Regions from separate parts of the Brevibacillus sp. NRRL NRS-603 genome, predicted to be linked through region 1. Evidence: predicted binding sites of a transcription regulator. Region 1 holds the regulator's gene; each other region holds the start of a gene.

Region 1 (2,270 bases):
GTACAAAGTGCCACGCAACAGATGGCCTTCTCCCCAAAAAGTAACCACTTCCAAGGAGAAGCTAGAGAAAGTCGTAAATCCTCCCATGACACCCGTTGCAAATAAGAGATAGAGTGTCGGAGATAAAAAACCACGTTCTTTCCCCAGCACGAACAAGATGCCGATGACCAAAGATCCACAAACATTGGCGATCCAGGTTCCCCACGGCCATCCCGGCTGATTTGCGAACAAAGACAATAGGTAGCGCAAAAGAGAGCCAACTGCTCCTCCAACCGCCACAGCTATCCACGCCATCGCTTTCCCTCCCTGGCTATCAAAGCGTTATGTATGTCACAGAAAAAGACACCCTAGCGTCAAGCGAGGATGTCTGTCGTATCAGTAATTGTTATCTTACTGTTTTGGCTTATTTTCTTCAAGGTCTTCCACATAACGGATGGAATCCAAATTTGCTCTCAATGAAAGCTTAACGGCGTCAATATACTTTTGGCGCAATGCTTTTTGTTCGAGCTTTTCCTCTTCAGTCAAACCTTCTTCGCGAGATTTTTTGACCAATTCATTAATGCGTTTAATTTCTGCGTCAGATACCACTGCTGGTTCCTCCCACTCTGTAGTAGTGCCGCTTTATTATACCACATTCGAATGTTCCCGCAAGACAACCGAACACTTACGGCATGTCAGGCATGATCAGAGTCTGACCCGGGTAAAGCCTGTTGCTATCCAAACCGTTCGCTTCCTTGATTTCTATGATATAGTCACGAACATCTGTATGCTGATCTGAGTAGCGAACAGCTAACGACCATAGGCTATCTCCAGATTGTACGGTTACTTCTACACCTTGTGGCTCCTCCATTGGCGAAGAAGCAAACACCAGTTCGGTCAACAAGTAAAAAAAGAGAGTAAATGTAATAAGAAACAAGAGAGCTTGTCCTCTCGTGATACCAAAACGAACACGACGTTCTTCTTTTTTGTCGAAACGATTACGTACTGTTGATGAATTCATAATAATGGCCCCCTCACAAACATACGTTCTGATCATTTGTAACCTCATGATAAATGAGAACATATGTTCATGTCAACAAAGAATCGAACTTATGTTTGTCGAACGCAAGCTCCCATGGTATAATATAGGAAAATATGTTCGAGAAATCAGGGGTGTCTTTCTATGTCAAAATTATCGAGTAGACAACAAGCCATCATCGAGTTCATACGAAAGGAAGTTCGTGATAAAGGGTATCCCCCTTCTGTACGTGAAATTGGAGAGGCTGTCGGACTAGCTTCCAGCTCAACAGTACATGGTCATTTGGCACGCTTAGAGAAAAAAGGCCTCATTCGTCGAGATCCTACCAAGCCTCGCGCCATCGAATTGTTATCAGATGAAGATCGTTTTCAAGACAATTTCGAAGACTCTGTCGTCCGTGTGCCCGTAATCGGAAAAGTAACCGCTGGACAACCGATTACTGCCATTGAGGATGTGGAAGAATACTTCCCGCTTCCGGACAATATCGTGACTTCTGACAAGGTCTACATGCTGCGCGTCTCCGGAAACAGTATGATTGATGCCGGGATTCTCGACGGAGATTACGTAATTGTTCGCCAACAGCACGTAGCGAACAATGGTGATATTGTCGTAGCCATGACAGAAGAAGACGAAGCGACCGTCAAAAGATTTTTCAAAGAAAAGAACCACTTCCGTCTTCAACCGGAAAATGCCACGATGGAACCAATCATTCTGGAGCATGTCACCATTCTCGGCAAAGTCATCGGCGTCTATCGCCTCATTCACTAGTTTCCACATAAAAAAGGACAGCCTCTGCTGTCCTTTTTGTTTTCTATATGTTATCTAGCAATAAAAAACCAGATGATCATCGCAAGTTGCAAGATGACTTTTACGACCGCGCTGCCCAAAAATCCGATCAGTGAGCCTACCCCTGCTTTCACTGCTCGCTCCATCGACTGCTTCTGCACCATCAACTCTACGAGAACGACGAATACGAACGGCAAGATCAGCATACCAAACGGTGGGAAAACGAAAATCCCGAGGATAATTCCGACCGCAGCAGCAACGGACGACCACTTTGACCCTCCATACTTTTTCACGAAGTACATGTTCGTCAGCAAGTCAGCACCGTAAAGCAGAATGCTTAGAACGACCATTCCCCACCAAAAGGATGCTGGCAATCCCGCTCCAGGATCTGCAATAAAAAAGTGATAGAGCAAAAAGCCCGCCCACAGCAAGATCGTATCAGGTAAAACGGGCAAGAAAATTCCTG
Region 2 (2,270 bases), on a different contig from region 1:
TCCCGAGGCAACGTCATGTGATGACCGATCCCTTTTTGTGAATCATAGGAATCCAAAGCCACGGGTGAATCGTCGATTCCGTGGGCCGTGCGCCACAGCACTTCTCCGTTTACTCCCCAATGCCGGGTGAGGATGGCTGGCCTCATATCTGCAAGCTGCCCGATCTGATAGACACCCATCCGATGAAAATGACGCTTCATGCGTGAGCCTACCCCGAACAGCTTTTCAATCGGAAGCTTCCAGAGCGTATCCGCTAACGTTTCCCGCTTGAGCCAAAAAACGCCTTCTTCCCGTTTCTTGGCGAAATTGTCGCAGGCCATCTTGGCCAGTACCTTGTTCTCCCCGATACCTACCCGGCAGTTGATTCCTGTCTCCATCCAGACACGCTGCCGAATCTGTGCAGCCATCTGCAACGGATCACCAAACAGGTGGACGCTGCCTGTCACGTCGAGAAACTGCTCGTCGATCGAGTACGGCTCCACCTTGTCAGTAAATGCCTCGAATATGCGGGTGATTTGCATGGAGATGCGAATGTACATCTCCATGCGCGGACGAACAACAACGAGCTGGCGACACTTTTGCTGCGCCTGCCACAGTGCTTCGGCCGCGACCACTCCATATGACTTGGCAATCGGACACGCTGCCAGCACGACTCCGCTGCGCCGCTCTGGATCACCCGCGACGACAATCGGCTTGTTTCGCAGCTCTGGATTGGCCCCTTTCTCGATACTGGCATAAAAGCTCTGCATGTCGATCAAAAACACGATCCGCTTGTTCGCATTGGACACACGATCATCCCCTAAATAAGAACTTATGTTCCCTTGTTGCTTTGTTCTTATTATAGCAAACAAATGTTCGGTTTTATGCCTGTCTCGCGCAAAAAAAAGTTGGTAATTATTTCTTCCCGGATGAGCACACGTCGGTAGGTGTTACGCCAACGAGAGCGAATCCAATAAAGGGTTACTTTTTCACGACAGGAATCCAAATTTGGCTTCGGAAGGCTGGTGATGAGGTGTCTTTATTTTCGTTCCACAAAATCTCTGGACCCTCAGCCTGTTCATAACCGGAGGATAAAAACCATTCCGAATAAATCCGAGCCCAGACATCTTGCAGCGTATCAGGAAAAGGACCCACTGCTTCGAAGACCGCCCAGGTGGAAGCAGGAACCTCGAGTGCTGCCATGTTGTCTGGACAAGCCTTTGCAGTGGCTACGCCGATATAGTGATCGAGCTCTCCATATTCCAGCCGACCTTCTGAAAAATTCGTGGACGCACTGATCAGTCCAAGTGGTTCGACATCGGATAGTGACTTCAGCTGCTGAATCGTCTCCATATCTAATGAAGCCCACATAGCCGCAATCTCTGGATTGACTCCACGATAAATCAACGGAACTCTTTTTTTCAGACCCACAATGCGAAATGCCTCTTTTTCTTCCATACGGTAGTTCATGGCACTGCCTCCTTTAATGGATAGATGAAAGGTCATTCGCGGATAAGCCTTCAAGGATTGGCCGCTGTGTCTGGCTTCTGTCGGAGTGATTCCATGCACATTCTGAAAAGCTCTGGCAAAGGAATCAGCCGATCCGTATCCGTATTTGATCGCAATGTCAATGACCCGCTCGTTGCTGTCCGCAAGCTCAAAAGCTGCAAGAGTAATGCGCCGACGCCGGATGTACTCGGATAGTGGAACACCAGCGAGAAAAGAAAACATCCTTTTGAAGTGATACTCGGAGCAGCAAGCCACCCGAGCGATTTCTTTATAGTCAATCTCGCTCGTCAAATTGTCTTCGATGTAGTCCAGAGCCTCATTCAGCTTTGCAAGCAAATCCATGGTAATGACCTCCCTTTCCCCCTCAGAATAGCAGATGCAAAATCGGGCGATCCGACATTTCGTGCACGATGATGACGGGTCGACCTTGTAAAAAACACCAATGAAAGGAGCTCTGTCACAATGACAACGACTTCTCCTCTGCTCCCCCAAATCGGAGCTATTTTTGTAGCCGTCAGCGACATCGAGCGCGCACGCGACTGGTACTGCCGTCTCTGGGGCACTCCCGCAGACGGTGAAATTATGTTCGGGCATATATACTGCATTCCCTTGCAGGGCGGACTGACGCTTGTTCTGGACAGCAAAATCTTTCCGAAGCGCATCACAGATGATGCCCCCTTGTTTCATTTCAACACACAGGATATCGAAGCCTCTTATGCCTTTCTCAAAGAGAGCGGAGTCGAGGTCGTCGTTCCGATCCAGCATGGCCACTGGTTCAACTT
Region 3 (2,270 bases), on a different contig from region 1:
ACGCCACCGCGTGCGCTCAACAGAGCTACTTTTTTGTCGCCCATCAGACCAACTGGACCTTCAGCTGTGTACTTGAATGTTTTGCCTGCTTGGGAGAGGTAATCCATGTACGAATGCAGAACTGCCGGAACAGTGAAGTTCCACATTGGGAAAGCAAATACGATTTTGTCTGCTGCTGTAAATTGGTTCAGGTATTTGTTAACCAAGTCAGCACGTTTTTGCTCATCAGCAGACAGCTCGATTCCGTTTCCTGCTTTCCACATAGCAGTCAGCATGTCGTTACCGTAATAAGGGAGGTTCTCAGCAAACAGATCCAGCTCAACGATTTCGTCATTTGGATGTGTTTCTCTGTATGCTTTCGTGAAAGCTTCGTACAGCTTTACACTTGTAGCCTGCTCAACTGGGCGATCGTTTGCTTTAATAAAAAGTACTTTACTCATGAAAATCTTATTCCCCTTCCATTTAGTAAGTCACTAACTTTTAATGTGTAAATCTTGATTTTAAGATTATTACGTATCAGATCTTTTGTCAACACTTTTTTTAAACGATTGTGGTGAAGAGAAGGGGGCTACTCATCTAATAAGTAGCCTGAGCAGTGCGTCCCAGCTTTTTTAGCAGCTCGATTGCTTGACGCTGTTCTTCTGGTGTGAGACCTTCCATCGCTTTCTCAATGGCACGTTGATGAGGAGGGAAGATTTCAGACAAAAATTGATGCCCTTTTTCAGTGAGTTCCGCAAAAATGACGCGGCGGTCCTCCGAACAGGGCTTGCGAATGAGCAGTTGCTTCTTTTCGAGTTTGTCCACAACGTATGTGATGTTTCCGCTGGAGATCAAGATTTTTTCGCCAATTTGCTGCAATGGTTGAGGACCTTTATGAAATAATACCTCTAGTACCCCGAATTCAGTTGGATTAAGTCCATGCTCGCGAATGTGACGATTGGAGTGAGCTGTAACCCAGTTGTATGACCTTGATAAAACGACAAAAAGATCGAGGGGATCATTTCGCAGTGGTTTGTCAGACATACGGACCCTCCTTTATATCGAAATTTAGATATCTTTAATTTAAGATAATCCTACATGATCGTATTCCTATTTGTCAAATTGAGATAAAAAATAAAATGCAAAACATATCTATACAAACAATTGTCCTCGTGATAAACTTTTGTTTGTAAACGAGCTGTGAAAGCGTAACAGAAGAAAGGAGGATGACCGTGGAAAAAGACATGCAGATCCTTCATCATATCCGGCAAAATCCTTTTATCACGCAACAGGAGCTGGCTGATCTGATTGGCATCTCACGTTCAGCGGTAGCTGGCTACATCGCACAGTTGACCAAGCGCGGGGAAATCAAAGGACGGGCTTATGTACTGCGTGATGAAGGAATGATTGCTTGTATCGGTGGGGCCAACCTTGACCGCAAAGCACGCGGCAAGCAGCAGGTGCGTCTACACTCATCCAATCCCGTAACGATTATGGAATCGTGTGGAGGAGTGGCACGGAATATCGCGGAGAACCTCGGTCGTCTTGGCTGCAATACGTCACTCATTACGAGCGTTGGTGAGGACAAAGAAGGCGAATGGCTCTTGCAGGAGACGAAAAAGCACGGGGTGCACATCAGCCAAGTGTGGAGACTTCCTACACAGCGGACGGGAACGTATACCGCGCTTCTTGATATTGATGGCGAGATGGTTGTTTCCTTGGCGAACATGGATATTTACGATGCTCTCACACCAGAGATGTTCGCGGAGAAATGGTCGCACATAGCAGCAGCCCACGTGGTTTTCATCGATACAAACATTCCGGCGGACTGCTTGGCCTACATCATCGAACGTTGCCGGGAGGAAAACATCCTGCTCTTCGTTGACCCGGTCTCTTCCATTAAAGCAAAGAAGCTCCCACAGCAATTGGACGGAGTAGAAGCGATTTTGCCGAATCGCGAAGAAGCTGAGCTGATGGCTGGCATGAAGATCACGACGATCGAAGAATGCGCCGAGGCTTGCCGCAAGATCAGGGAACGAGGCGTCAAGCACGTCATTGTTACCTTGGGCGAAGAGGGCATTTACTACCAATCCGAGGACGTTGAGGAGCATATGTCTCCGTATCCAACGGAAGTGGTAGATGTAACAGGTGCGGGAGATGCGTTCGCGTCGGGACTCTTGTATGGCATTGTAAACGGAGAGTCTTTCCAGAGAGCATGCCGCCTTGGATTGGCAGCATCCGCTCTGACATTGCAAACAGAGCAGTCCGTATCTCCTCTATTAAAAGCAGAA

What was found. The regulator LexA, encoded in region 1, represses DNA repair genes until DNA is damaged. The targets are predictions, from matches to a motif close to CGAACATATGTTCG.
Region 2: a site for LexA is predicted at 845-858, ahead of C7R94_RS05915 (DNA polymerase IV). Genes of this name have one in related genera too.
Region 3: a site for LexA is predicted at 1,156-1,169, ahead of C7R94_RS00405 (carbohydrate kinase). Genes of this name have one in related genera too.

What each region holds. Positions count from the first base shown of each region.
Region 1 is NZ_PXZN01000012.1:746,986-749,255, forward strand. It holds gene crcB (fluoride efflux transporter CrcB) at 1-294, opposite strand, end outside; gene C7R94_RS10515 (DUF896 domain-containing protein) at 391-588, opposite strand; gene yneA (cell division suppressor protein YneA) at 665-1,000, opposite strand; gene lexA (transcriptional repressor LexA) at 1,163-1,786, shown strand; gene C7R94_RS10530 (DUF456 domain-containing protein) at 1,837-2,270, opposite strand, start outside.
Region 2 is NZ_PXZN01000010.1:96,154-98,423, forward strand. It holds gene C7R94_RS05915 (DNA polymerase IV) at 1-788, opposite strand, end outside; gene C7R94_RS05920 (AraC family transcriptional regulator) at 961-1,830, opposite strand; gene C7R94_RS05925 (VOC family protein) at 1,951-2,270, shown strand, end outside.
Region 3 is NZ_PXZN01000002.1:20,698-22,967, forward strand. It holds gene C7R94_RS00395 (FMN-dependent NADH-azoreductase) at 1-440, opposite strand, end outside; gene C7R94_RS00400 (MarR family winged helix-turn-helix transcriptional regulator) at 577-1,023, opposite strand; gene C7R94_RS00405 (carbohydrate kinase) at 1,212-2,270, shown strand, end outside.